Regions from separate parts of the Homoserinibacter sp. YIM 151385 genome, predicted to be linked through region 3. Evidence: predicted binding sites of a transcription regulator. Region 3 holds the regulator's gene; each other region holds the start of a gene.

Region 1 (4,939 bases), 1.3 Mb from region 3:
GCGCTCGGCCAGATCAAGCGCACGGGCGAGGGCGGCCGCGGCCTCGCGCTCGCGGGCCTCATCCTCGGCTACATCGGCATCGTCGGCGGCATCATCGCGATCATCGCGAGCATCGCGCTCGCCGGCGCCGCGGCGACCTACCCCAGCGGCTACTGATCCGCTGAGCACGCGTGCGGAGGGGGCCGTCGGCATCGCGCCGGCGGCCCCCTCCCGCGTGTCCGCCCCCTGTCGGGCAAGGGCCTGGACGCGGTAGCCTCCTCAGGTGAGCATCCCCCCGATTCCCGACGCCCCCAAGGACGGCGAGCGGTCCGACGACGCCGCGACGTCCGCCATCGACGAGGAGACGACGACGCGCGCCGCGGGCGCCCCGTCCGCTCCCGAGGCCCCGGCCGCCCCCGCGGCGCCGGTCACGCCTCCCGCCCCGGACGCGAGCCGCCCCGAGGTCGACCCCTACGGTCAGCCGGCACAGCCCGGCTACGGCCAGCCGGCGCAGCCCGCATACGGTCAGCAGCCCGGCTACGGTCAGCAGCCCGGCTACGGCCAGCCCGCGCAGCAGGCCGTCTACGGCCAGCCCGCGCAGCCCGGCTACGCGGCGCCCGCCTACCAGCAGAGCTACGCACCGGCGCCGCCGAAGACGCTCAGCATCATCGCCATGGCCGCGGGCATCGCGGGCCTCATCATCCTGCCGTTCATCGGCTCGATCGCGGGCGTCATCCTCGGCCACATGGGTCTCAAGCGCGAGCCGGCCGGCCGCGGCTTCGCGATCACCGGGCTCATCACCGGCTACGCGGGCATCGCCCTCTGGCTCTTCGTGTTCGTGGTGGGCATCCTGCTGCCGATCCTCGTCCTGATCGGCGCGGGCGCCGCCGCCGGCTCGGGCACCTACGGCCCGTAGCCACCGCCGCCGCGAGCGCTCCGTTCTGCGGGAGATCCGGCCTTCACGCGCCGATCGACGGCCCCGGCGTCCGGAACTCCTGCAGAACGGGAGGACGCCTAGGCCCGCTCGGCGAGGATCGCGATCCGCGCCGCCCCGCGCCGCGTGAGCACGAGCGTCGCGCGGCCCGCGCCCTTCGGCGCGAGCCGCCGGCGCAGCTCGGCGGGGTCGAGGTCGACGCCGCGCGTCTTGATCTCGATCGTGCCGATGCCGCGCGCCGCGAGCTCGCGCTTGAGGACGCGGGGATCGAGCGGCAGCTCCTCGAGCACGCGGAAGCGCTGCGCGAAGGGGGTGTCGATCGGCTCGTCGGCCGTGATCCAGGCGATCTGCGGGTCGAGCATCCGCCCCTCGACCGCGCGGGCGAGGTCGCCGATGAGCCGGGCGCGGATCACCGCGCCGTCGGGCTCGTACAGCCACGCGCCGAGCGGGCCGACCGGGGCGTCCTCGCGGTCGGCGGGCGCCGTCATCTCGTGGGCGGCGCCCTCGCGGAGCACGAGCGCGGCGCGGCCCACCCCGGGTCGCGCGAGCGGACCCGACCAGAGCGCGAGCTCGACGACCTCGCGGTCGATCGAGACCCACTGCGCCTCGAGGCCCTCGGGGATGAGGTCGCGGTCGAGGCCGGGTCCGAGCTTGATGCCGGTCGGGATGCGGGTCGCGAGATCGAAGGCGACGTCGAGCGAGGGGGACCAGTCCGCGGGATCGGCGAGGCGGCGGGCGCCCTCGCGGCGCGCCGGGTCCAGCCAGAGCCCCTCCGCATCCTCGAGGCCGATGTCCTCCGCGTCGGCGCCCACGACCTCGGCGCCGGGGAACGGGGCGAGATTGTAGGCGGCGACCGCGGCGGTCGCCTCGTCGCGCTCGACGGCGGTCACGCGGATGCCGAGGGCGGCCAGCGCGAGCGCGTCGCCGCCGATCCCGCAGCCGAGGTCGTGGACGTGCCCGATCCCCGCCCGCTGGTAGCGCCCCGCGTGGAGGGAGGCGACCCGCAGCCGCGTCGCCTGCTCGAGCCCGGCGGGGGTGAACAGCATCCGCCCGGCGAAGTCGCCGAACTTCGCGCGCGCCTTCTCGCGGAGGCGCGCCTGCGTGAGGACGGCGGCGACGAGCTCCGGCGGGTGGCCGGCCTTGCGCAGCCTGGAGACGGCGCGCACGACGTCGGCCTGCGCGCCGATGCCGCCGACCTCGTCGAGGAGGCGGAGCCCCTCGGGCGAGAGGAGCGCGCGCAGCTCGGCGGTATCCATCGCCCCATCCTCCCACCGGGTCGCGCGGCCCGGATCCGGCATCCCGTCCTGGCACTCGCGTTGAGAGACTGCCAGTTGCCCGCTAGAGTTGTCTGGCACTCGCAAGCAGCGGGTGCCAGCCCCAGAGTTTGAGCAAGCGAAAGCAGAGGTCAGCCGTGTCGGTTTCCATCAAGCCGCTCGAGGATCGCATCGTCATCCGCCAGGTCGAGGCGGAGCAGGTCACCGCGTCGGGCCTGGTCATCCCCGACACCGCCAAGGAGAAGCCCCAGGAGGGCGAGGTCGTGGCCGTCGGCCCCGGCCGCGTCGACGACAACGGCAACCGCGTCCCGGTGGACGTGGCCGTGGGCGACAAGGTCATCTACTCGAAGTACGGCGGCACCGAGGTCAAGGTCGGCGGCGAGGACCTCCTCGTCCTCTCGGCCCGCGACGTGCTCGCGGTCGTGGAGCGCTAGCCCGCATCCTCGAAGTCCTGCCGAACGGCCCCGTGGTCCTGCCACGGGGCCGTTCCGCGTCTCCGCCGTCCGGTGCCGGTCGGGGGCGGCCACTAGCCTGAGTCGGTGACCCCGCCGCCCGCTCCCGGAGCCCCCGCTCAGCCCGCGGAGGCGGGAGCCGGATCCGGCGCCGGCCTCCTGTTCGCGATCGGCGCCTACGTCCTCTGGGGATTCCTGCCGGTCTACTTCGTCCTCCTCTCGGTGGCGAGCGCCTTCGAGATCGTCGGCTGGCGCATCCTCTTCTCGCTCGTCTTCTGCGCGCTGCTCATCACGGCGACGCGCGCGTGGCGTCCGCTCATGGCGCTCGCCCGCGACCGGCGCGTCATGCTCACGCTCGCGGGCGCCGGCGCGCTCATCTACGTCAACTGGCAGGTCTATGTCCTCGCCTCGACGACGGGCCACATCGTCGAGGCCTCGCTCGGCTACTTCATCAACCCGATCGTGACGGTCCTGCTCGGCGTCATCGTGCTCCGCGAGCGGCTGCGGCGCTGGCAGTGGGTCGCGGTGGGCGTCTCCTTCGCCGCCGTGCTCGTCATCGCGATCGGCTACGGGCAGTTCCCGTGGATCTCGCTCGCCCTGGCCGGCTCCTTCGGCGTGTACGGCTTCATCAAGAAGCGCGTCGGGGGCCGGGTGGATGCGGTGAGCGGCCTCACGCTCGAGACCATGTGGCTCGTGCCGGTGGCGGTCGTGCAGCTGTTCGTCGTGAACGGCGTGGTCGGCCTCACGATCGCGAGCGAGGGCGCGGGGCACACCCTCCTCCTGCTCGCCGCGGGTGCCGTCACCGCCGTGCCGCTCCTCTTCTTCGCGGCCGGCGCGCGGCGCCTCTCGCTCACCGTGCTCGGGCTCACCCAGTACTTCGCGCCCGTGCTGCAGCTGCTCGTCGGCGTGGTCATCATGCACGAGCCGATGCCGCTCGAGCGCTGGATCGGCTTCGGGCTCGTCTGGATCGCGCTCGCGATCCTCACGATCGACATGATCGTCGCCGGCCGCGGACCGCGCCGGGCCTCGCTCGAGCGCGTCTGAGGCGCGGCCGCCGATAGGGTGCCGACATGAGCGGCGGCCGGCACGGGATGCGGTGGCGCCCCGGCGCGGCGGTCGCCTCGCTCGCGGTCCTCGCCCTCCTCGCGGGGTGCACGGGCGCCCCGGCACCGGCGGGCTCCCCCTCGCGCGCATCCCCGTCGCCCGCGCCCTCGACGGGCCCCGCGCCGTCCGGCGACGGCGAGCTCCGCCTCGGCGTGCTCGTGCCCCGCGCGGGCACGCGCGAGTTCCTCGCCGCGCCGATCGCGGCGGGCGTCCGCCTCGCGGCCCGCGACCTCGGCCGCGCCGGCGGCCAGGCGCCCCGGGTCGTCGTGCGGAGCACCGGCGACGGCGGCGAGGACGACCTCGCGGAGGCGATCGACGCGCTCGCCGAGGCGGGCGTCGACGCGATCGTCGGGCCGGCGACCTCGCGCGTCGCGCAGCGCGCCCTCCCGCTCGCCGCCGCCCGCGGCATCCCGCTCGTGAGCCCCTCGGCGACGCTGCCGGTCGCCCCCGACGAGGCGACGGGGTGGATCCTGCACCGCACGGTCGCGACGCTCGCGCAGCAGGGGCCCGCGCTCGCCGCGCAGCTCCTCGCGGAGGGCGACGTGGAGTCGGTCGCGGTGGTCGCGGGGGAGGACGCCGAGAGCCGCTCGCTCCTCGCGCCCCTGCGGCAGCCGCTCGAGGCGGCGGGGGTGCGGGTCGAGGTGCTCGACGCGCCGCAGCGCGGCCGGGGTGCGGCGGCGGTCGCGCGTCGCGCCGCGGACCTCCGGCCGGATGCGGTCGTGGTGGCGACGCAGGACGGCGACGGCGAGGTCACGGCGGCGCTCGTGCGCGCGCTCCACGCGCGGCGGCTCGCGGGCGAGCGCCTCTGGCTGACCGCGACGAACGCGGGCGACCTCTCGCGGCGGCTCGAGGACGGCGAGGCGGCCGGCGTCCGCGCGGTCCTCGACGGGGTGCGCCTGCCGCGCGCCGTCGAGCGCCGGCTCCGTCAGGTCGATGCCGACCTCGCCTCCGCGCGCTACGCCGCCGAGGCCTACGACGCGGCCGTGCTCATCGGGCTCGCCGCGGCGGTCGCCGGCGACGACGGCGGCGAGTCGATCGCGGGGGCGCTGCCCGGGGTCGCGGCGGGCGGCATCCGCTGCGGCGACCCGGCCGAGTGCCTCGGGGTGCTCGCGGCCGGGAGCGACCCCGACTACGACGGGCTCGCCGGCTCGCTCGCGGCCGGGGCGGACGGCATCCTGCTCGACCCGCGCCTCACG
Region 2 (4,939 bases), 1.2 Mb from region 3:
CGCCGCCCGCATTGTTCCGAGCGGGCGGCGGCGCGTGACGTCGTGCGACGCCGGGCGGGAGAGGATGACGGCATGCCGGATCCCCGCACCGCCGCCTGGTACGAGCGCGCCGCCACCCGCGATCTCCTCGGGCACAGCGCCGTGCACGTCGCCTGGGCGGCGGGCGTCGCGGGGGATGCCGAGGTGCTCGAGCGGATCGAGCGGCTCCCGCTGCCGCAGCGGCAGCCCTCCCTCCTCTTCTCGCTCGCGGGCTGGCTGGGGGCGCCCGGCGGCGCCGACTACCCGGCGTTCCGCGACTGGCTGCTCGAGGCGTGGCCGCGGCTCGAGGCGGCGGCGCCGGGGCGCACGACCCAGACGAACGAGGTCATGCGCTGCGCACCGCTCCTCGCCGCGCTCGACCGCATCCCGGGGGATCTCGCGCTCCTCGAGATCGGCGCCTCGGCGGGGCTGTGCCTGCTGCCCGACCGCTACGGCATCCGCTTCGACGGCGCGGCCCCGCTCGGGCCGGGCGAGCCGCGCCTCGACTGCACGACGACGGGGGTCGGGCGGGCGCCGCTCGCTTCGCCCCGCATCGTGCATCGCGCCGGCGTCGACCTTCACCCGCTCGACGTCGCCGACCAGGATGACCGGCGCTGGCTCGAGGCGCTGCTGCCGCCCGACCGCGCCGATCGGCTCGGCCGGCTCCGCGCCGCCATCGGGACGGCGCGGGATGCGCGCACGAGCGGCGAGGTCGCGGTCGCCCTCCGGGAGGGAGACGCCCTCGCCGCGCTGCCGGCGCTCCTCGACGAGGCGCCCGCGGGCGCCGTGCCGGTCGTGGTCTCGCTCGGGACGCTCGTCTACCTCCCGCCGGCGGATCGGGAGGCGGTGGTGCGGATCGCGCGCGAGCGCGGAGCGCGGCTCGTGACGCTCGAGGGCCGCGGGGTGCTGCCGGAGGTCGCGACGCGCGCCGCGGCGCTCGACTGCCCGGAGCCGAGCGGCTACCTGCTCGCGCTCGACGGCATCCCGCTGGCCTGCGCGAGCCCGCACGGCGACCGGATCTCCTGGCTGAGCTGAGCCGGGGTCGGGCGTCCCGCGCGACGCGCCGCCGCGCGCCCGCCCGGCCCGCGTCGACGGGCCTAGGATCGCGGCAGACCGGAGGACTCACGTGAGCGCTGCGCCCGAGACCGCGCCCGCGGCCGCCCAGGCCGAGGGGCTCGACGAGCGCGCCATCGCCCTCCTCGACTTCGAGCGCCGCTGGGTCGAGCGCCGCGGCGCGAAGGAGGCCGCCGTCCGCGCGGAGCTGGGCCTCACCGCGCCCAGGTACTATCAGCTCCTGTACGCGCTGATCGACACCCCGGCAGCGCTCGCCCATGACCCGATGCTCGTGCGGCGCCTCCAGCGGATCCGCGAGGCGCGGACGCAGGCGCGGGCGGTGCGCCGCTTCGGCGGCGGCCGATCCACCGACCAGGACGACACCCACTGAGCATGCCGAGCTTCCCGCGAGACCAGTTCGACGAGCCGAGCCCCGAGCACGCGCGCGTCGGCGCCCATCGGGCGCCCAAGCCCCCCGGCCGCGGATGGATCGGCTTCGCCTGGGCCGCGCTCGCGACGGGCGTCCTCGTGGTGGGCGGCCTCTACGGCCTCTCGCGCTTCGACGAGAACTTCGCGCTCGAGCTCCCCGGCTTCGGCCAGGGCGAGCCGGCGGCGCCCGAGCCCAGCGTCTCCCAGGCGCCGGAGGTCCCGGCGATCACGGACCCGGCCGAGGTGCCCGACGAGCTCGACCTCTCGATCCTCGTGCTCAACGGGACGGCCACCGGCGGCCTCCAGGACGAGGCCGCCGACGCCCTCCGCGCCGAGAAGTGGCCGATCGGCTCGACCGCGAACTCCTCGAGCACCGACCAGGCGGAGACGATCGTCTACTACCGCTCCGCGGACTACGAGGGCGTGGCGAAGGGGCTCGTCGAGCAGCTCGGCGTCGGCCGCACGCAGCTCTCCGACGCCTTCCCGGGTGCCCCCGTGACGATCGTCGTGGGCGCCGACTACGCGCCGGCCGGCTGAGCGGGCACCCCGCGAGCGGGCGTCGAGCCCGGCCCGTGTTTCGGGCATGTTTCATTCGTGTTGATTTCTCGGCATCCCGCCGGATCTTGCCCGATCTGTGACGTTTCGCGGCACGTGGTCGGGCTACGATCAGCGCAATGACGGGCCCGCACCCAGGGCCCGCGGCGGGCCTCACCCTCGGTCCGGCGAGCACAGCACAGGGAGTTGCACATGGCGAACGGGACCGTGAAGTGGTTCAACGCGGAGAAGGGCTACGGATTCATCACCGTCGACGGCGACGGGCAGGATGTCTTCGTCCACTACTCCGCGATCGACATGACGGGCTACAAGGTCCTCGAGGAGGGCCAGGCGGTCGTCTTCGAGGTCGGCACGGGCTCGAAGGGCCCGCAGGCGGAGGCCGTCCGCCCGGCCTGAGCCGGTCCGCGGCGGCCTTCGCGGGCTGGTCGCGGCACGTCGATCACGACGCCGTCCGAGTGATCGGGCGGCGTCGTCGTGCGTCCGGCGGGCCGCCCCCGGGCGGCTTGCACTCGCTCTGGGCGAGTGCCAGAATGGCTCCTGGCACTCCCGGATGCGGAGTGCCAATCGATGCTCTGGACGTCCGGGAGGGACGAGAACAACCAATGGCCAAGATCATTGCTTTCAACGAGGAGGCCCGTCGCGGCCTCGAGCGCGGCCTCAACACGCTCGCCGACGCCGTCAAGGTGACCCTCGGCCCGCGCGGCCGCAACGTCGTGCTCGAGAAGAAGTGGGGCGCCCCCACCATCACGAACGACGGCGTCTCCATCGCCAAGGAGATCGAGCTCGACGACCCGTACGAGAAGATCGGCGCCGAGCTCGTCAAGGAGGTCGCCAAGAAGACCGACGACGTCGCGGGCGACGGCACCACCACCTCCGTCGTGCTCGCTCAGGCGCTCGTGCGCGAGGGCCTCCGCAACGTCGCCGCCGGCGCCGACCCCGTCAGCCTCAAGCGCGGCATCGAGAAGGCCGTCAAGGCCGTCGAGACCGAGCTCGTCGGGCAGGCCAAGGAGATCGAGACCAAGGACGAGATCGCGGCGACCGCCTCCATCTCGGCGGCGGACCCGGAGATCGGCGAGCTCATCGCCGAGGCGATCGACAAGGTCGGCAAGGAGGGCGTCGTCACCGTCGAGGAGTCGAACACCTTCGGCACGACGCTCGAGCTCACCGAGGGCATGCGCTTCGACAAGGGCTACCTGTCGCAGTACTTCGTCACGGACCCGGAGCGCCAGGAGGCGGTCTTCGAGGACCCGTACATCCTCATCGTCAACTCGAAGATCTCGGCGATCAAGGACCTGCTCCCCGTCGTCGACAAGGTCATCCAGGACGGCAAGCAGCTCCTCATCATCGCGGAGGACGTCGACGGCGAGGCGCTCGCGACGCTCGTCGTGAACAAGATCCGCGGCATCTTCAAGTCGGTCGCCGTCAAGGCCCCCGGCTTCGGCGACCGCCGCAAGGCGCAGCTCGCGGACATCGCGATCCTCACCGGCGGCCAGGTCATCTCCGAGGAGGTCGGCCTCAAGCTCGAGAACGCGACCCTCGACCTGCTCGGCAAGGCGCGCAAGGTCATCGTCACGAAGGACGAGACCACGATCGTCGAGGGCGCCGGCTCGGCGGACGCGATCGCCGGCCGCGTCAAGCAGATCCGCGCCGAGATCGACAACACCGACTCGGACTACGACCGCGAGAAGCTCCAGGAGCGCCTCGCGAAGCTCGCGGGCGGCGTCGCCGTCATCAAGGCGGGCGCCGCGACCGAGGTCGAGCTCAAGGAGCGCAAGCACCGCATCGAGGACGCCGTCCGCAACGCGAAGGCGGCCGTCGAGGAGGGCATCGTCGCCGGTGGCGGCGTGGCCCTCATCCAGGCCGGTGCCAAGGCCTTCGACTCCATCGAGCTCTCGGGCGACGAGGCGACGGGCGCGAACATCGTCAAGGTCGCGATCGACGCGCCGCTCAAGCAGATCGCGCTCAACGCCGGTCTCGAGCCGGGTGTCGTCGTCGACAAGGTCCGCAACCTCCCCGTCGGCCAGGGCCTCAACGCCGCGACCGGGGAGTACGTCGACATGCTCGCCGCGGGCATCAACGACCCGGTGAAGGTGACCCGCTCGGCGCTGCTCAACGCGGCCTCGATCGCCGGCCTCTTCCTCACCACCGAGGCCGTCGTCGCCGACAAGCCCGAGAAGAACCCGGCCCCGGCCGGCGACCCCACCGGCGGCATGGACTTCTGATCCACCCGTCGGCGGCCGTCTCGGTCTGCTGAAGCCTGGGGCCCCATCCGAATGCGGATGGGGCCCCTTGCGCTTGCCGGGGCGGCTTTGCAAGGCTCGAGAACCGGCACAGGAGGGGGACGCCATCATGAGGAACGCCACCATGCGCGCCGCGCGCGGCACGGGGATGCCGCGCCCGGCGCTCGCGCTCGCGGCGCTGCTCGGCGCCGCGGGCCTCGCGCTCGCCGGCTGCACGCCGGAGGCGCCCGAGCCCATGCCGGCGCCGACCGCGACGCCCTCCGATTCGGCGTCGCCGGCGCCCGAGCCGACCGTGAGCGCCACGAGCGAGCCCGGCGAGAAGGTCTCCGGCACGCGCTACACCTCGATCGACGCCTTCAAGAAGGATGTCGCGGCGGCGACCGGGGTCGACTGCGGCGTGTTCGAGCAGGTCGACGAGATCCCGGCCGCGAGCGCGAGCGGCTGGTGCAGCGGCGACATCTGGGGCCTCTCGCTCTACGAGAGCGCGGCCGAGCGCAACAGCGTGCTCGAGGAGGCGAAGTCGGGTGCCGGGGGGCGGCCGTTCCTCGTCGGGCCGAACTGGATCCTGGCCGGCAACGAGATGTTCACGGAGATCGAGTTCGGGCTCGTGCAGGAGCAGCTCGACGGGCTGTACTGGATGCCGA
Region 3 (4,939 bases):
CTGCACCGCCTCGCGGACGCGGGCTTCACGCGCGTCAGCTTCGGGATGCAGTCGGCGGTGCCGCACGTGCTCGCGGTCCTCGAGCGCACGCACGACCCGGAGCGCGTGCCGCGCGTCGTCGAGTGGGCGCGCGAGGCGGGGCTCCAGGTCAGCCTGGATCTCATCTACGGGACCCCGGGGGAGCGGCCGGAGGACTGGTCGGCCTCGCTCGAGATGGCGATCGCGCAGCGTCCGGACCATCTCTCCGCCTACGCGCTCATCGTCGAGGACGGCACGAAGCTGGCGCGGCAGATCTCGCGCGGCGAGGTGCCGCCGATCGACGACGACCTCCACGCCGACCTGTACGAGATGGCGGATGACGCGCTCGCCGCCGCCGGCTACGGCTGGTACGAGGTGAGCAACTGGGCCCGCGACGACGCGCACCGCTCGCGCCACAACCTCGCGTACTGGACTGGCGAGGACTGGTGGGGCATCGGCCCGGGCGCCCACAGCCACGTCGGCGGGGTCCGCTGGTGGAACGTCAAGCATCCGGCCGCGTACGCCGGGCGCCTCGCGGAGGGCGCCTCGCCCGCGCACGGCCGCGAGACGCTCGACGCCGAGACGCGCCGCGTCGAGCGGGTGCTGCTCGAGACCCGCATCGCCGACGGGCTGGATGCGGCGGTGCTGGATGCGGACGGCCGGCAGGAGCTCGCGGGCCTCATCGCGGAGGGCCTCGTCGAGGGCCGCGCCGCGATCGCGGGACGCGTCGTGCTGACGCGGCGGGGGCGGCTGCTCGCCGACGCCGTCGTGCGACGCCTCCTCGGCGGCTGAGGCGGGGCCCTCACCGGACCCCGCCGCAGCGACTCGGGCGCCTCAGCGCACGAAGGTGATGGCGAGCGGGTAGCGGTAGCTCTGGCCGCGGTTCGCGGCGATCGCCGCCATGATGCCGAAGATGATGACGAGGATGCCGGCGGCGAGCGGGACGAGGTAGAACACGGCCCCGATGATGACGAGCGAGCCGACGGTGCCGAGGATCCAGCCGCCGATGTACGCGATGAGCATCGTGAGCTGGAAGTTCAGGGCCGTCGCGGTGTGCTCGCGCACGAATCCGCCGCGCTCGCGGAGCACGAGGTAGCCGACGAGCGCGGGCACGAAGCTGAAGAGGATTCCGCCGACGTGGATGAGCGTCGCCCACATCCGCTGGTCCTCGGGGCGCAGCGGCTGCGGCGGCGCGGGCGGCGGGTACGCGCCGGGCTGGCCGTATCCGGGCTGCTGGCCGTACCCGGGCTGCTGCGCGCCGGGCTGCGACGGGGGCGGGGTCGGCGCGCCGGCGCCGTAGGGGGAGGCGCCGGGCGGGGTGCCGGGCTGGCCGCCCTGCTCGGGCTGCTCGGGCTGCGGGGGCTGCGTCGGATCCGTCATGCCCTCAACTTAACGCGAAAGCGGGCCGGATGAGGCATCCGGCCCGCTGCGATCCGCGATGTTACTTGATGAGGCGGATGGCGAAGGGGTAGCGGTAGCTGACGCCGTCCTTCGCCTTCAGGAAGCCCTGGATCGAGAAGATGATGGAGACGATCCACATCGCGAGCGAGATGAACGCGCCGATGAGGATGACCGAGAGGATGCTGCCCACGACGTAGACGATGAGCGCGGTGATCTGGAAGTTCAGCGCCTCCTTGGCCTCCACGTTCGTGAACGCGCCGCGGTCCTTGAAGACGAGCCAGATGATGAGGGCCGGCAGGAAGCCGATGATGCCGCCGAGGTGCGCGAAGGACGCGTACTGCCGGTCGTCGGCCTCGGAGAGCGGAGCGGCCGGAGCGGCCGGGGGCGTGGTGGACATGCGCGATGCCTTTCGGATGGGAGGGTCTCTCGCCGAACGGGCACGAGGTTCCCAGCCTCGCTCGACTGACGACAACCTAGCGGCACGCGGTTGGGGGGTGCAACGCCTGTGGACAAATGCCTCGCGCTACACTTGGCAGTCTGTCAGAGCGAGTGCCAGAGCGAGATCGGGGAGGTGCCGCATGGTCTCCGAGCGCAGCCTCGCGGTCCTCCGCGCCATCGTGCTCGACTACGTCTCCTCCAGCGAGCCGGTCGGCTCGAAGGGCATCGTCGACCGCCACGCCTTCGGCGTCTCCGCGGCGACCATCCGCAACGACATGGCGCTCCTCGAGGAGGAGGAGCTGATCGCCGCCCCGCACACCTCCTCCGGCCGCGTCCCCACCGACAAGGGCTACCGCCTCTTCGTCGACCAGCTCGCCGACCTCCGACCGCTGAGCCCCGCGCAGCGTCACGCGATCGAGGCCTTCCTCGGGCAGGCGGTCGACTTCGACGACGTGCTCGGCCGCACCGTCCGCCTCCTCGCGCAGCTCACGAACCAGGCGGCGCTCGTGCAGTACCCGAGCTTCGGCACGGCCCGCGTCCGGCACGTCGAGCTCGTGCCGCTCGGCCCGCAGCGGCTCATGACGGTGCTCATCACCGACACCGGCCGCGTCGACCAGCACCTCCTCGACACGGCCGAGCCCGTGGATGCGGAGCAGCTGCAGGCGCTCCGCGCGCGGCTCAACGAGGCGATCGACGGCCGCGCCCTCGGCGACGCCGGCCCGCTCCTCGCGGCCCTCCCCGACTCCCTCCCGCCCGAGGCGCAGGCGCTCGGCCGCGCCGTCGTGGAGGCCGTCGCCGAGCAGGTGCAGGCGAACCGCCAGGATCGCCTCGTCATGGCCGGCACCGCGAACCTGGCGCGCACCGAGCGCGACTTCGGCGGCTCCATCTACCCTGTCCTGGAGGCCATCGAGGAGCAGGTCACCCTGCTCAGGCTCTTCGGCGAGATGGAGCTCGACGGCCTCGAGCTCTCGACGAGCATCGGGCGCGAGAACGCGGGCTCCGCGCTCGAGCAGGCGAGCATCGTCTCGGGACGCTACAGCGCCTCGGGCGGCGGATCCGCCCGTATCGGCGTCGTGGGCCCCATGCGCATGGACTACTCGAACAACATCGCCGCGGTGCGGGCCGTCGCCCGCTACCTCTCGCGGCTCCTGGGTGAGGATTAGGAAGCTTTGGCAGCAGACCACTACGAGGTGCTCGGCGTCGCGCGCGACGCGAGCCCCGAGGACATCAAGAAGGCGTACCGCCGGCTCGCCCGCGAGCTGCACCCCGACGTCAACCCGAGCGGGGAGGCGGCCGAGCGCTTCAAGGACGTCACCCACGCCTACGACGTGCTGAGCGATCCCGCCCAGCGCGAGCGCTACGACATGGGGGATGCCGCGAGCTTCGGCTCGGGGAGCTTCGGCTTCGGCGACATCTTCGAGACCTTCTTCGGCGCCGCGCAGCGCTCGCAGGGGCCGCGCTCGCGCACCGAGCGCGGTCAGGACGCGCTGCTGCGCATCGAGATCGACCTCGACGAGGTCGTGTTCGGCACCTCGCGCGACGTCGAGGTCGACACGGCGGTGCGCTGCGAGACCTGCGACGGCAGCTGCTGCGCGCCCGGCACGAGCGTCGTGAGCTGCGACATGTGCCGCGGCACGGGCCAGATCCAGCGCGCCGTCCGCTCCATGCTCGGCAACGTCATGACCTCGGCGCCGTGCGGCACCTGCCGCGGCTACGGCACCGTCATCCCGAACCCCTGCGCGAGCTGCGCCGGCCAGGGCCGGGTCCGCGCGAAGCGCTCGATCGGCGTCGACGTGCCGGCGGGCGTCGACACGGGGATGCGCATCCACCTCCCGGGCGAGGGCGAGGCCGGCCCCGCGGGCGGGCTCAACGGCGACCTCTACCTCGAGGTCAAGGTCAAGCACCACGACACCTTCAGCCGCTCGGGCGACGACCTCCTCGCGACCGTCGAGGTGCAGATGACCGATGCCGTGCTCGGCACGGAGACCGTCCTCACGGGGCTCGACGGCGACATCCCCGTCTCGATCAAGGCGGGCACGCAGTCGGCCGACATCATCACGATCAAGGAGCGCGGCGTGACGCGCCTGCGCGGCGGCGGGCGCGGCGACCTCAAGGTCGGCGTGCAGGTCGTGACGCCCGTGCGCCTCAACAGCCGCGAGCAGCAGATCCTCGAGCAGTTCGCCGCGAGCCGCCCCCCGATCAAGCCCGAGTTCTCGACCTTCCAGCAGGGGCTCTTCGCGAAGCTGCGCGACCGCTTCCTCAACCTCTAGCGGCACGATGGCCTGGCTCTACCTCGACCCCGAGCTCGACCGCTCGCTCGCGCGGGTGGGCGCGCACGTCGGCATCTCGGGCGAGGAGGCGCGGCACGCGGTCCAGGTCGCGCGCACCCGCCTCGGCGAGCGCGTGTCGATCGGCGACGGGACGGGCCTGATCCTCGAGGGCGAGGTCGTGCAGGCGGATGCCGCGGGGCTCGCGATCCGGGTCGAGCGCGTCGTCGAGGAGCCGGTGCGGCTGCCGGAGCTCTGGCTCGCGCAGGCGCTCGCGAAGGGCGACCGGGACGAGCTGGCGGTGCAGGCGGCGACCGAGCTCGGCGCGACCGGCATCCTGCCCTGGCAGGCGGAGCGCAGCGTCTCCCGCTGGGCGGGGCCGAAGGCGGAGAAGGGCCGCGCCCGCTGGGGCGCGATCGTGCGGGAGGCCTCGAAGCAGGCGATCCGCGCGCACGTGCCCGAGGTCGCGCCGCTCGCCTCGACCGCCGAGCTCGCCGCCTTCGACGGGCTCGTCGTCGTGCTCGACCCCCGGGCGGGCGAGTCGCTCATGGAGCTCGAGCCGCAGGGGGTCCGCCGCATCCTCCTCGTCGTGGGCCCCGAGGGCGGCATCTCCCCGCGCGAGCTCGAGACCCTGGCGGCCGCGGGCGCGCGCCCCATGCGGATCGGCGGCGCCGTGCTGCGCACCTCGACGGCGGGACCGGCGGCGCTCGCCGTGCTCAACACCCGCCTCGCCCGCTGGTGAGGGCGTGCGGCGGTGAGCTTCCACGAGGACGGCATCGACCTGGAGCGCGCCTGGTCGATGGAGGGGATCGAGA

Evidence for each region. The regulator HrcA, encoded in region 3, represses chaperone genes, less so after heat shock. The targets are predictions, from matches to a motif close to TTNGCACTCGNNNNNNNCGAGTGCNAA.
Region 1: the regulator HrcA is predicted to act here: its motif matches at 2,218-2,244, upstream of groES (co-chaperone GroES).
Region 2: the regulator HrcA is predicted to act here: its motif matches at 2,558-2,584, upstream of groL (chaperonin GroEL).

What each region holds. Positions count from the first base shown of each region.
Region 1 covers NZ_CP115175.1:2,563,972-2,568,910, forward strand. The annotation lists gene OF852_RS12475 (DUF4190 domain-containing protein) at 1-156, shown strand, start outside; gene OF852_RS12480 (DUF4190 domain-containing protein) at 263-895, shown strand; gene OF852_RS12485 (class I SAM-dependent methyltransferase) at 994-2,169, opposite strand; gene groES (co-chaperone GroES) at 2,325-2,621, shown strand; gene rarD (EamA family transporter RarD) at 2,727-3,683, shown strand; gene OF852_RS12500 (ABC transporter substrate-binding protein) at 3,710-4,939, shown strand, end outside.
Region 2 covers NZ_CP115175.1:2,719,927-2,724,865, forward strand. The annotation lists gene OF852_RS13175 (DUF2332 domain-containing protein) at 73-1,053, shown strand; gene OF852_RS13180 (DUF3263 domain-containing protein) at 1,145-1,462, shown strand; gene OF852_RS13185 (LytR C-terminal domain-containing protein) at 1,465-2,037, shown strand; gene OF852_RS13190 (cold-shock protein) at 2,248-2,451, shown strand; gene groL (chaperonin GroEL) at 2,658-4,277, shown strand; gene OF852_RS13200 (hypothetical protein) at 4,405-4,939, shown strand, end outside.
Region 3 covers NZ_CP115175.1:1,027,768-1,032,706, reverse strand. The annotation lists gene hemW (radical SAM family heme chaperone HemW) at 1-810, shown strand, start outside; gene OF852_RS04965 (DUF4870 domain-containing protein) at 853-1,398, opposite strand; gene OF852_RS04960 (DUF4870 domain-containing protein) at 1,460-1,816, opposite strand; gene hrcA (heat-inducible transcriptional repressor HrcA) at 1,998-3,020, shown strand; gene dnaJ (molecular chaperone DnaJ) at 3,027-4,127, shown strand; gene OF852_RS04945 (16S rRNA (uracil(1498)-N(3))-methyltransferase) at 4,135-4,866, shown strand; gene OF852_RS04940 (phosphotransferase) at 4,879-4,939, shown strand, end outside.